DNA from 3 places in the Brevibacillus nitrificans genome. Region 1 is predicted to be linked to each of the others. Evidence: a T-box and tRNA genes for the amino acid it is inferred to sense, from the RefSeq annotation. Region 1 holds a T-box; the other regions hold tRNA genes.
The links. A T-box is a leader RNA that pairs with one kind of tRNA and senses whether it is charged. The one in region 1 lies ahead of argS (arginine--tRNA ligase), so its partner is inferred to be a tRNA-Arg.

Region 1 (4,223 bases):
CAGTTCAAACCGACCGAAACCGGCTTCAAGTGCTCCAGGGAAAAATAGAAAGCTTCAATGTTTTGTCCGGCGAGGGTAGTTCCCATCGGCTCGATCGTTCCCGAGAGCATGATCGGCAGTTCGGTTTGCAGTTCTTCAAACGCTTTGCGGATCCCGATGCCCCCCGCTTTCACGTTCAGCGTGTCTTGGGAGGTCTCTAAAAGAAGCACATCGGCTCCACCGAGAATCATCCCTTTGGCTTGGCGATAGTAGGACTCCACCAGCTCTTCAAAGGTGACGCCGCCTGTCAGAGACAGCGTTTTAGTCGTCGGCCCCATGGAACCTGCCACGTAGCGCGGCCATTCTGGAGTCGAGTAGGCATCCACCGCTTCCTTCGCCAGCCGGGTTGCCGCTATATTGATTTCGAGGTCTTTATCGGCTACGTCGTACTCAGCCAATACCACAGAAGTCGCGCCAAAGGTATTGGTCTCGACGATGTCTGCGCCTGCCTCCAAATACTTTTCATGGATGGAACGAATCACATCCGGTCTTGTCAAATTCAACAGCTCGTTACAGCCATCGTACTCCTCACCGCCAAAATCCTCGGCTGTCAGGTTTGCCTGTTGCAGCATGGTTCCCATTGCGCCATCTAGAATCAGAATTTTTCGGGAAAGCTGCTCGCGAAAAGTTGGTTTCATCAGCTTGCTCCTTTTCGGCCTCTTCTTAGCCGTTTCATACACTGCCCTGTTGTAGTTGCAAGTCTTCCTGTCTCACTTAGTTGTGCGTATACCGGATAAAAGCCTTATCCATGTTTATCTGCACAAAAAAATCCCCTTCTTAAGTAGAAGAGGATTTGTCCGCGAAATACAGAAGCGCCTGAGTCATCCTCTCATCTTTCAAAGCCGTAGCTTTGCTGGAATTGGCACCGGATTTCTACCGGTTGCCGAGGCTTCATCAGGCCAGTCCCTCTGCCTCTCTGGATAAGAGTCGTACATGGTTATGGAGTTGAAATGTCAAACTTCATGAATGTTTGCAAGTATCTTATCACCCCCCTGTCTCTTCGTCAATTGAGAATTTGTCTAATATTTACTCTTGTCTCAAAAGAATGCGCCCATTTTTGGTTGATCTAGACATTCGCCCACGCCAATCTGTGTGTTCGTGTATAGACTAGAGCATAACGGAAAGGAGGGGAAACAAACATGAGTACATCTTTTTGCGGCGGATTCTTTGGTGACAACTTCGCATTGGTGCTCGTACTGTTTATCCTGCTGGTAATTGTTGGGTGCTCCGAAGACTGCTAGTCATAGCGTATGAAAAGGGCCTAGATCCTCTAGGCTCTTTTTGCGTTTGCCTGGATCGAAAAAACCTCCGTTCATTGTCACTCTAAAGCGCTTTTGCTATACTGAATGCAAAAATGACATGTATCGCGGCTTGGCAATACAAAGGAGCGAAACGCTGTGGACACACTAGATGCCCGTGAAAAAGACGAATTTTTATCGTCTCTCGAAAAAATCAAGGAACTGGAGCAAAGTGAATTTGAGACTTACTCCATCGTGAAAAACCGGGAGACGGGTGACCATTATCTGCATTACTTCCTTTCCCATCTCAATTTATCCGCAGGTGGACGTCGAGATGATTACGACTATTTTCTTCCCCTCGATTCTGACGAAGTGCTCGGACTGATGTTTGGCGAGCAGCCTTACCAGTTTCCCGATCATTGGCGCAATCCATACCTGCGCAGCGGAAACGACAACCGGCTGATCCCCTTCGATCCATCCGAGAACTACGATCTGGAAGAAGATGCTGCAGCAGAGCTGGCTATGCTGGCACAGCTCGAGCAATTCAAAGAACAATGGATGAATGCAGAAAACATGAGTGCCGAGGAAAAGGAAAAGCTGACGAGAGAATACTTCGCACAGCTGGACAAGATTTTAAATAAACCGGAAGAGTGAGTTGCGCGAGTGCAGCCTCACCAGTTATAATGCTAGAGATATCGTTGAATCGTTGAAGAGGAAAGTACCTCATGCGAATGACGCTAGCGAGTCGGGGATGGTGAAAGCCCGATGCAGAGCATGAGAGGAAACGCACCTCGGAGATGCGTCCTGAACATTTGCGATTTGCAGATCGTGTAGGGAAACGCCGGGACTGCCCGATACAGCAGGTCAAGCGGTTTTTGCTTTCACGCAAAAACAACAGGAGTGGCACCGCGGGAGCACAACCTCTCGTCTCTTTCTTACAGGAGACGTAGAGGTTTTTTTATTTGGAGCACCCACCCTCTTTCCAATCAGAAAGGAGATTCACATGAGCTACAAACACCAAGTGGCGGAAAAAATCGCCGACGCCCTCGCACAGCAAGGGGTAGAAAACTTTCCAAAAGAAACCGTATACGGCATGCTGGAAACACCTCCAAACCCTGCCATGGGAGATATCGCGTTCCCTTGCTTTCAATTAGCAAAAGCATTGCGTAAAGCTCCTCCGATGATCGCAGCAGAGCTGGCAGAGAAAATCAGTGGAGACCCTTTGCGTGAATCGACTGCAGTCGGTCCCTACGTCAACTTTTTCCTCGATCAAGCAGCTGTTGCGAAGCAAGTGATTGGCACCATCCTCGCTCAAGGAAGTGCCTATGGAGACAGCCACATCGGACAAGAACGCAAGGTCCCGATCGACCTCTCCTCCCCGAACATCGCGAAGCCATTCTCCATGGGCCACCTGCGTTCGACCGTCATCGGTAACGCGATCGCCAACATCATGGAAAAGCAAGGCTACCAGCCCGTTCGCATCAACCATTTGGGCGACTGGGGCACGCAGTTCGGCAAGCTCATCGTGGCGTACCGTTTGTGGGGAGACGAAGCAAAAGTGAAAGCGGAGCCGATCAAGGAGCTGCTGACGCTCTACGTTCGCTTCCACGATGAAGCCAAGGACAACCCTTCCCTGGAAGACCAAGGACGCGAATGGTTCAAAAAGCTCGAGGACGGCGATGAAGAAGCGCTGCACCTGTGGAAATGGTTCCGCGACGAATCCTTGAAGGAATTCATGAAGATCTACGACCTGATGAATGTCTCCTTCGACTCCACCAACGGAGAAGCTTTCTACAATGACAAGATGGATCGTGTCGTTACCTTGCTCGAGGAAAAAGGTCTCTTGACTGAATCCGACGGCGCGCTCGTCGTCAGCCTGGACGAGTACGACATGCCTCCTTCCCTGATCAAAAAATCCGATGGCGCAACCCTGTATGCAACACGCGATTTGGCTGCGGCCCTCTATCGCCACGAGAGCTACGATTTTGCGAAAGCCGTATACGTCGTAGGAAACGAGCAGCGCCTCCACTTCCAGCAGCTGTATAAAGTTCTGGAAAAAATGGGCTATGCGTGGGCGCGCGACATGCATCACGTGCCATTCGGGATGATGCTCAAGGACGGTAAAAAAATGTCCACCCGGAAAGGGAAGGTTGTTTTGCTGGAGGAAGTGCTCTCCCAAGCAATCGCGGATGTGCAGAAAGTGATCGAGGAGAAAAATCCTTCGCTGGCAAACAAAGAAGAAGTCGCTCGTCAAGTGGGCGTCGGCGCGGTCATTTTCCACGACCTGAAAAACTACCGCCTGAACGACATCAATTTCTCTTTGGAAGAAATGCTGACCTTTGAAGGCGAGACCGGCCCATATGTGCAATACACCCATGCGCGTGCCTGCTCCCTGCTGCGCAGAGGCAACTTCCAGCCTGCATCTGCTGCATTGGCAGAGGGCGCGCTGGATAGCAAAGAGGCTTGGGCAGTCATTACACTGCTGAACGGATTCCCGGAAGTCATCGAACGCGCCGCTGACAACTTCGATCCTTCCCAAATCGGGAAATACGTGATCGACCTCGCTCAATCGTTCAATAAGTTCTATGCCAATGTCCGCATCTTGGCGGAGGAAGAAGACATCAAGGCTTCCCGTCTCCAGCTCGTTGCAGCCGTAGTAGCCGTACTCAAGGAAGGTCTGCGCCTGCTCGGTCTGGCTGCCCCGGAAGAAATGTAAGAGACAAATATTGGAAAATGAAAACCGCTGCTCCCCACTCGCTGGGGACGGCGGTTTTTCGCGTTACACGCCTAACAACATTTCGTATGTTTATGCGTCAAACAGATAACAACGAAAGCGAGGTGAATCCCTGTGTGGATGAAGCTATCTGCTGCTGCATTAAATGTTCTCCTTGGGATTGCAGGCTTTTACGTTTTTATTTTTGTCCTCATGACGGGTGGTGCGCTTAG
Region 2 (4,223 bases), on a different contig from region 1:
CGCGCCAGAGAGTGTCACTTTTACGGGAGACATCCCTCCTCTTCCTGCAGAACCAAGTATGTAGACGATCAAGGCAGTCAAGGCAGCGCCCAAAAATCCTACCCACATCATCTGCGTAAAGGTAAATACGCCTCCGAACACAAACAAGGAAACGACAATCAGCAGCGCCGCTCCCGAGTTGATCCCAAAAACGGAAGGGGAAGCGAGTGGATTGCGGGTCAAAGCCTGCAAAAGGACTCCCGCCAATGCCAAGCTCCCTCCTACAAAGGCTGCTGCGATCGCTCGAGGAACCCTCGTATGCAAAATGATGAGCTGCTCGTTGCTCCCGGTAAAGCTGGTATACGCTTCAATCGCGGTCGCAATGCGAAAGTTTTGGATACCGTACAGGACACTGGCAACCATCGCTAAACCCAGCAAGACGATCCCTACAACTAGAACAACCGACTTTTGAACGCGGCTGTGCAAAAGAAATTTCACGGCTGTTCCCTACTTTCTTCCCACGCAATTTCCTCTCATTGTAAGCTGTCTATTTCCAGCTAGTCAATGAGATTGATTATTGTTATCAAAAAAATCATTGACATGCCTTTTCCTTAATTATACAGTATGACTTGTATAATCAATAATGAATATCACTCTCAGGAGGTCGTCCACCATGCTTACTCCTCGTAAGCCAGTCTTTCGGGTCTTATGCTCCCTCGGCTTGTCTTTGATGCTGTTTGTCACAGGCTGCGGCTCAGGTAGTCAAAATGCTACAGGCGGTCAGAATGCCGCAAATAGTCAGCCAGCAACAGCAGCAACAACAGCACCCGCTTCAACTCCCGCTTCCAGCGATACCAGCTCGGAAGTGAGAAAGATTAAACATGCGATGGGAGAAACCGAGCTTAAAGGGGATCCCCAGCGCGTTGTAATCCTCACCAACGAAGGAACAGAAGCCCTTCTCAGTCTCGGCGTCAAGCCCGTAGGAGCAGTCAAGTCCTGGCAAGGCGAGCCCTGGTATGACCATATTAAAGAGCAAATGCAAGGTGTCACCGATCTCGGCGAGGAAACCCAGCCCAATATCGAACTGATCGCCAGTCTGAAGCCGGATCTGATCATCGGCAACAAAGTACGTCAGGAAAAAATCTACTCCCAGCTTTCCTCCATCGCACCGACCGTATTTGCCGAGGACCTGTCCGGAAGCTGGAAGATCAACTTCAAGCTTTATGCGGAAACGGTGAACAAAAAGGCGGAGGGCGATAAGCTTCTGGCCAGCTTTGATCAAAGAGTAGAGGAAGCGAAAACCAAACTGGGCGAAAAGACAAAGACGAAGGTATCGATCGCCCGCTTCTTGCCAGGAAAAGTCCGCCTCTACATGAAAGACACGTTTGCAGGCGTGCTGTTCAACCAGCTCGGCTTTGCACGTCCGGCTTCTCAGGATAAAGATGAATTCATGCAAGTCATCGCAAAAGAACAAATGGCGGAAGCCGATGGCGATGTCCTGTTCTACTGGGTCTCCGACTACGATGATAAAGCGGCAGCGACTTACCGTGACGAATGGGTCAATGATCCCCTTTGGAAAAACCTGAGCGTTGTAAAAAACAATCAAGTCTTTCAAGTCAATGAAGTCATTTGGAATACAGGCGGCGGCATCCTGTCCGCCAACCTGCTGCTCGATGAGATCGTGGCACACTTTTCGAAGTAAGATCACGTAAAAGCAAAAACAAAAGGGGCAACGTCACGGCGCGGCTGCCCCTTCCCTTTTCCTTGAATGAGTTCACCCTCACGAAAAAATTGAACCAAAAGCAGGTTTTTTGTTTGCATTTGGCTCAGAAGATGTCTTATAATGGGTAAGTATCACTATTCCATACCATACGCCTGTAGCTCAGTGGATAGAGCAATGGTCTCCGGAACCATGTGCGGGGGTTCGATTCCCTTCAGGCGTACCATTGAAGTAATGAGAAGACTGGATGATTCCAGTCTTCTTTTGTTTTCCTTACCCTTGTTTATTTGATTTCCCCGAAGATCCTCTCCACGTCTTTTACCATCAGTTCAGCAGCCAGAATACCTCCTGAGGAGTTCCAGATCGCTTCGTTCACCAGGTAAGTGCGTCCTGTCTTAACCACCTTCATGTTTTGCGCGAGTGGATCGCTGAGCCATTCCTTTGCGGTTTTGGTCGCTCCGTCATCGCCTTCACGATCGGAAGTAAAGTAGAAGAAAACATCCCCATCCAGCAGGTTGATCTGCTCTTTCGCTATGTCTTGCGTGAACTCATCCTTGTTTTGTGCCTCCGGTCTTGCAAATCCGATCTTATCCAGAATGACGCCAGCGAAATTGTTTTTGAGGTATGCACGTACTTTGCCAGGCTGGAAGCGAGCCATGGATACCTGCATGTTTGTTTTATCCCCGAGCTTCGTTTTCGCTTCCTCGATCGTTTTGTTGAAAGCGTCGAGTACGGCCTTTCCTTCTGCCTCCTTGTTCAGTGCCTTTGTGTACAGCTCAAAGTTCTCGATCATGCTGTCACCGAGATTTTCAGTAAATACGGTAGGAGCGATGGACGAAAGCTGCGTGTAGATTTTCTCTTGGCGTACCTTCGTACCGAGGATCAGATCCGGCTTCAGGCTCGCGATCAGCTCCATGTTCGGCTGCGTTTCATCCCCTACTACTTCCACTCCGCCCATTTGATCCTTGATGTGATCGTACCACGGGTCACCGATCCACGATTTGACGGCCCCTACCGGCTTGATTCCCAATGCGAGCAAGCTCTCCGTCCCCTGTGTGGTCAACACGACAATGCGCTGTGGTGTACCAGTAATCTTGGTTTCTCCCATGGCATGCGTGATCGTTCTCGCCTCTTCTGCGGCTGGCGCTGGGCTTTCCTTGGCTGCAGGTGCTTGTGTTGCCTCTGGTGCTGGAGCCGTTGTCTGACTCCCGCACGCGGATACGAGCAACGATAATACGACGAGCAGCATCGCTGTGATTTTTCCTTTTGTGAAAGCTCTGGTAAACATGAATCTTTTCCCCCTAGCATTTTTCGTTAAAAATGAATATCATTATCAGTTAAAAAGACATAAAAAAAATAGAACATCCTGTCCCGACATCCCTGCCCCCTCCTCTGTTCTCCCGATGCGCATGCGGCAGATCAAATGTTACAATTGTAACACTAATATAGATTTCCCTCGTTTTCAAATGATTTCACGCAAATCAGAGGGAAAATAGACAAACGAAAGGATTTGTCACTCTACCATGGTTACCCAGCCCACTCGATCTCAGCAATCAAGAGAATGGATCATCCTGGCACTGCTCCAGTTAATGGAAAACACCCCTTACTCCCAGCTCTCCATTACCGAAATTGCGCGCAAGGCTGGTCTGGCAAGACAGACCTTTTATCGCAATTACCAAGATAAAGATGATATTTTGTTTGACTATTTATGCCAGCTTTATGCGGAGTTCTGGCTGAAAGCAGATGAGCCCAATGTTCTGGACGAAACTATGTTTATCTCGTTGTTTCGCATGTGGAAGGAGCATGCGCCTGCCTCCCTTGTAACCAACATTAACAACCGGGACCGGAAAATCAGGCAAATCATCTTTCGAAGCCTGGAATACGTCATTTCTGAGCTCGTCCAGCCTGACTCGGAGGCAAAGAAGCCATTTCCTCTGGAAGGACTGGATTACTATGCCCAACGCTCTCTTTCCTCCACCCTGCACGTCTTGCTAACCGAGTGGACTTTGCGCGAGTTTCGCGAGACACCGGAGGAAATCGGACAACTCGCCTTCCAGCTGACTAGCTCGATGCGGGTCTTGCTGTAAACGTTGCAATAAGAAAACCTCTATCGAGGCCTGCTCAAGGAGGAGCGACCGCGTTTTAGTGGAAAGTTTTCATGCGCTCCAGAATTCATAAGCATTACGCTTATAAATTCTTATACGTTGGAAAAAGCCTGCAGCAGCGGCCGCAGGCTTCTATATGTGAAAGCTATTGATCCAATTCTTTCTGAATACCCTCTTTACCCGGTAACGGATCGATCCGCTCCGACTTGCGGGAGTAAGCTTTATTCGTGACCCAGAGGGTGCTTCCGATAATTAGAACGAATATAATGACCACCACTACAAGAAAACCCGTTGTCATCCACAATCCCCCCTGTCTTTCTATTTCTCTTCATTATACCTGATTTCTACGCTGCAGGATGTTACTTATTTAATCCAATCTCGTGAATTTCAAATCACTCTCGATAATTCCGTCCTTGGCG
Region 3 (4,223 bases), on a different contig from region 1:
CCAAACTCAAGCAGCAGACTTCCCTCGGAAACAGACTGATTGTAGACGCCGTTTCCTTCGTTCGTTCCTTTCAAAATCACTCCGCGGGACAAGCCGGGATAGTTCGTTTCCAATCGTGCATGCAGAGCTTCCGCCAGTTTCTTGTTTTCCAGGTAAGTCGGGTTGGCTGTTCCGATTACGAACAAAACTCGCGAATACGTCTTTCCGTTGATGGTGATGGCGACCTTGCTGCGCGGCTCGTCACTATCCCGATGTATATCAAAAATGTATTTCAGATTCGGGCTCACCGCTGCCGCTGCCGCCACCGCTTTATACGATTCCGTGTAGGACATCGCGAAGCTTTTCTTTTGCTCCGCCAGCTTCTGGGCAAAGTCATCCTGGTTGACCATTGTCGCGATCCCTTTGGCTTGCAGCAGATCACCCAAACGTTTTCCAACCAAGGTAATATTGATTTCCGGGTCGTCAACAGAGCTTCCCTGTGTATTGCGGGCAACATTTCTCCACGACTCCCGGTTATGCGTAGAGTAGATGTACACTTTTTCGTTTCCGACCATTCCGCCGTTGTAGCCTACACCCAAGGGATCTACACCGTTAGAAGGGGTGCTGGTCGTCGGCTGAATCAGTTCTACAATCCATCCGGCGATGTAGGCGGTAGAGCCGTCGGACATCCGGATCAAATACCAGTCACCTTCCGATTGCACGATGGGAAACACCTGACCCGGCTGAGCATTCCCCACGACCGGATAATTGGTTCCGGGGCCGCTTCTCAGATTGGTATCGGCATTTTTTACCCGAATCGAGGCTTCCTGCTGTGTCGGAGCGGGATCTGGATTTGGTGCAGGAGTCGGTAAAGGAATAGGATCTAAAGTCACGGATACTTCGCTCGGTACCGTCTGCCCTGTCTCATCCGGTGCGATCGGCTTATAGATGTAGGCGTACGTTCCAGCGTAATTGATCGTATACCAGCCATTTGTATAGCCGTATTGGTTGACAATCGTTCCTGCGCTCAATTGACCAAGCACTGTGCCCAAAAAGTCTGGAGCCGTGTACACATCGACTCCTTCGGTCAGTGCAATCGTTCCTGTCCCTGCATCAACCGGATACGTAGGAGCGACTGGCTCTGTTGGTGTCGGAATCGGCGTTGGTGCCGGGGCAGGGGTAGGTGCTGGCGCAGCTGTTTCAGTCAAATAGCGTACGTTTACCCATCCATTTGCCTGATCGGAAAGCTTGATCTGTGCCCAATCCCCTTGTTTTTTTACTTGCAAAAATACGCCGTTTTTATCGATAATCTGCAAGATTTGGGCAGTTGCATTTGGTTCTGCCCGAACATTCAGCATGTCTACGGTACTTTTAACGTATTTGATCTGAGGGACCTCGATCATTTTTACGTACTTGTTATTGATCCAACCCGTCTTTCCACTGGCAAGCTTCACCTGTGTCCAATCTTTTTGTTCCGTAACGATTGGCAGTCGCGTTGCCTTTGTGACCGTTCCCACGATTTGCGTGGTTGTTCCAGGCGCACTACGAATATTTAACTGATCGACTGCGACCTCGACATGGGTAGCTGCTTCGGCAAATGACGGGGGCATCAGCATCATCAGGAAACAAACAGCTAGTAAGCTCTTTTTTACTCGTACCACCAAGAAACTCGCTCCCCCTCCTCTTTATTTTTTTGGAAAATACATCCTGAGGTAAGAAGTTCTCGGCTCGTCTACATTTTCCTCCATACAGCGACATCTTTTGCCGCCAGCAAATAAAAAAGAGGATGAAGCGACAAGCTTCACCCTTTTCTCCCTCCCTTTATTGCTTAAGCCATGCCTTTAGAGATGAACACCATCGGTAACGGGCTCACTTTTTGCCATATCTCCATAGCATATAGATGTTCACAAGAGAGGTTAGAAAGAGTAATCCCAATAGAACATTGGTCACGATCAACGTGTGAGTCAAGCTCCTGAGGGGTTCATTGATCGTCGCAACCACATTCAGCAGCTTGTTTGGGAGATTGTTGAATGTCGCAAGGATGTCGTTAAAATACTGCACGTAGCTGGCCAAACTCCAATCCTCCTCTGTAGCCTGTTCTCTGTAGAGTTTGATAAAGAGTGCCCGCCTAAACATCCGTGCATTTTTTTAAATGGAGAGCCTCGGATATACAGCTAGGAAATTGCGAGGGGTTCGTTAGGTGCTGGTGGACGAGTTGACGCTGAAGAAGCTCCGCAAAATGAAAACGCGGCTCTCTAAGTAATAGAGAACCGCATTTCGAACAACCATTTGCACCTGTATGGCGTCCCCGAGAGGATTCGAACCTCCGACCTACAGTTTAGGAAACTGACGCTCTATCCTGCTGAGCTACGGGGACATAGTTTGACAACACGCTTACCTTCTTATTATATGCAGGTACTCACTTTTTGGCAAATACAGCAGTGACTCCCTCTGTCCCTTTTATAACTTTCACGGAATTGACTAATATTCGAAATACTATTATAATTCGCTTTAATGTTTTAATTACAAAACATATGTTTTGTAATTAAAACGATGAAATGTAAAGAAAGGAGGCTTACTCGTAGATTCACACTAGCCCGCTCCTACACGAAAGCCTACTCGAAAAAAGAGGACTCCGCCCAAAGATGCCCCTATGTCAATCAACTACCACGATCGAGGTGAAACTTCGCATGCTTACTGAGCAAAAACGCTGGTTCTACGTAGCTCTACCGGTCTTTTTCTTTTGGTTTTTTGGACAAATTGATAAGTTAAGCATTTCCATCATTCAGACCGATCCCCAATTCCTGCAGGATCTCGGATTAACCGGGCCTAATAAAAACGCGTTAGTCGGTTTACTTACGTTAATATTTACGATCGCCTACTCTGTGTCGAATATTTTCTGGGGCGTTATCATCGATAAGCTCGGGGCAAGGAAAACAGCCATCATTGGCCTGAGCGTATGGACTGTGACGATGGTGGCCGGAGGTATGGCACAATCGTATGAGATGTTTATGCTCAGCCGCATTATCCTTGGGCTTGGAGAAGGCATGATGATTCCGGTCTCAGCAAAATTCATCTCGAACTGGTTTAACAGTCGGGAAATTGGGCGGGCTCAAGCATCATGGATTATCGGCAACTATTTGGGACCTGCCATCGGTGCCTTGATTTTAACGTATTTAATCACAACGTATAGCTGGCATGTGTCGTTCTACGTTCTCGCGAGCTTTACTCTCTTTATCTCCCTTCCGCTGTTCGTGTTTTTGGCACGCAATACTCCGGAAGAACATCCTGGCGTCAGCCAAAAAGAACTAGCTCACATCCGTTTGGCTGAGACGACTGCTCGAACTTCAGAAGAGAAAAAGAGCTTCCTCACCAATTACCGGTATTGGATCGTGTTTTTCGGTAATTTGATGTCCTACTTCATTTTTTTCGGTATTAGCATCTGGCTGCCAACGTATTTGGTTGAAGCCAAGCATTTTTCCCGCGAAGCGATGGCCGGTATTACATCCCTCTCTTGGATCTTCGCGCTCTGTTTCGTCATCCTCGGCGGTTTTTTAGCTGATAAAAAGAAGCGCCCGGGCTTGCTCGCTTCCATCTGGTTCATCCTATGCGTGCTGTTCCTCACGTCCGCTTACTTCGCAACCAATCCACTGATTGCCGGAGTATCCCTCGGAATTGCCATGGGTACGCAGGGAGGCATGTTCCATTTAGTAAACCTGTTTGTCGTGAAATATTCCACGAAAGAGACTGCCGGGAAAGCAGCTGGTATTATGGGCTTCACCAATATTTTAGGTGGCTTCTCCAGCTACATCATGGGCTGGATGAGAGATATGTCCGGTGGAGACTTTACACCTACGATCATGCTGCTCATCGTAACTGCCGCTCTTGGATTCATTGCCTACGCTACTACCTTAAAAAAAGAATCGGAAGAAATCCGCAGTTTCCACGCGTAAATCGTGAATGGATAGAGATTTCAGAGAAAATCTGAGTCTCTATCCATTCTTTTTTGATCGCCTTCTATTTACTCAGACATTTGGCATTGCCTTAATTATGCTGAAACTGCTCTTCCTCTGTAGATCCGCTCAGTGCTGTCGTCGAAGAAGTTCCCCCGGAAATAACCTGCGCGACTTCATCAAAGTATCCGGTACCTACTTCACGCTGATGGCGTGTCGCCGTGTAGCCGTGTACCTCGCTCGCGAATTCAGCTTGCTGCAGCTCGGAGTAAGCAGCCATACCGCGATCAC

Region 2: it has a tRNA-Arg gene. The T-box ahead of argS (arginine--tRNA ligase) is inferred to sense a tRNA for this amino acid. The anticodon was not compared.
Region 3: it has a tRNA-Arg gene. The T-box ahead of argS (arginine--tRNA ligase) is inferred to sense a tRNA for this amino acid. The anticodon was not compared.

The regions. Positions count from the first base shown of each region.
Region 1 is NZ_RHHU01000003.1:1,501,425-1,505,647, forward strand. Features, by position in the region: gene metH (methionine synthase) at 1-677, opposite strand, end outside; SAM riboswitch class I at 866-966, opposite strand; gene EDM59_RS09065 (YjcZ family sporulation protein) at 1,179-1,280, shown strand; gene EDM59_RS09070 (hypothetical protein) at 1,437-1,931, shown strand; T-box leader at 1,975-2,212, shown strand; gene argS (arginine--tRNA ligase) at 2,281-3,993, shown strand.
Region 2 is NZ_RHHU01000028.1:14,541-18,763, reverse strand. Features, by position in the region: gene EDM59_RS29990 (FecCD family ABC transporter permease) at 1-477, opposite strand, end outside; gene EDM59_RS29985 (ABC transporter substrate-binding protein) at 653-1,681, shown strand; tRNA gene EDM59_RS29980 (tRNA-Arg) at 1,851-1,925, shown strand; gene EDM59_RS29975 (ABC transporter substrate-binding protein) at 1,983-2,987, opposite strand; gene EDM59_RS29970 (TetR/AcrR family transcriptional regulator) at 3,223-3,786, shown strand; gene EDM59_RS31270 (hypothetical protein) at 3,950-4,102, opposite strand.
Region 3 is NZ_RHHU01000006.1:106,254-110,476, forward strand. Features, by position in the region: gene spoIIP (stage II sporulation protein P) at 1-1,643, opposite strand, end outside; gene EDM59_RS12455 (hypothetical protein) at 1,849-2,052, opposite strand; tRNA gene EDM59_RS12460 (tRNA-Arg) at 2,280-2,356, opposite strand; gene EDM59_RS12465 (MFS transporter) at 2,670-3,932, shown strand; gene aceA (isocitrate lyase) at 4,024-4,223, opposite strand, start outside.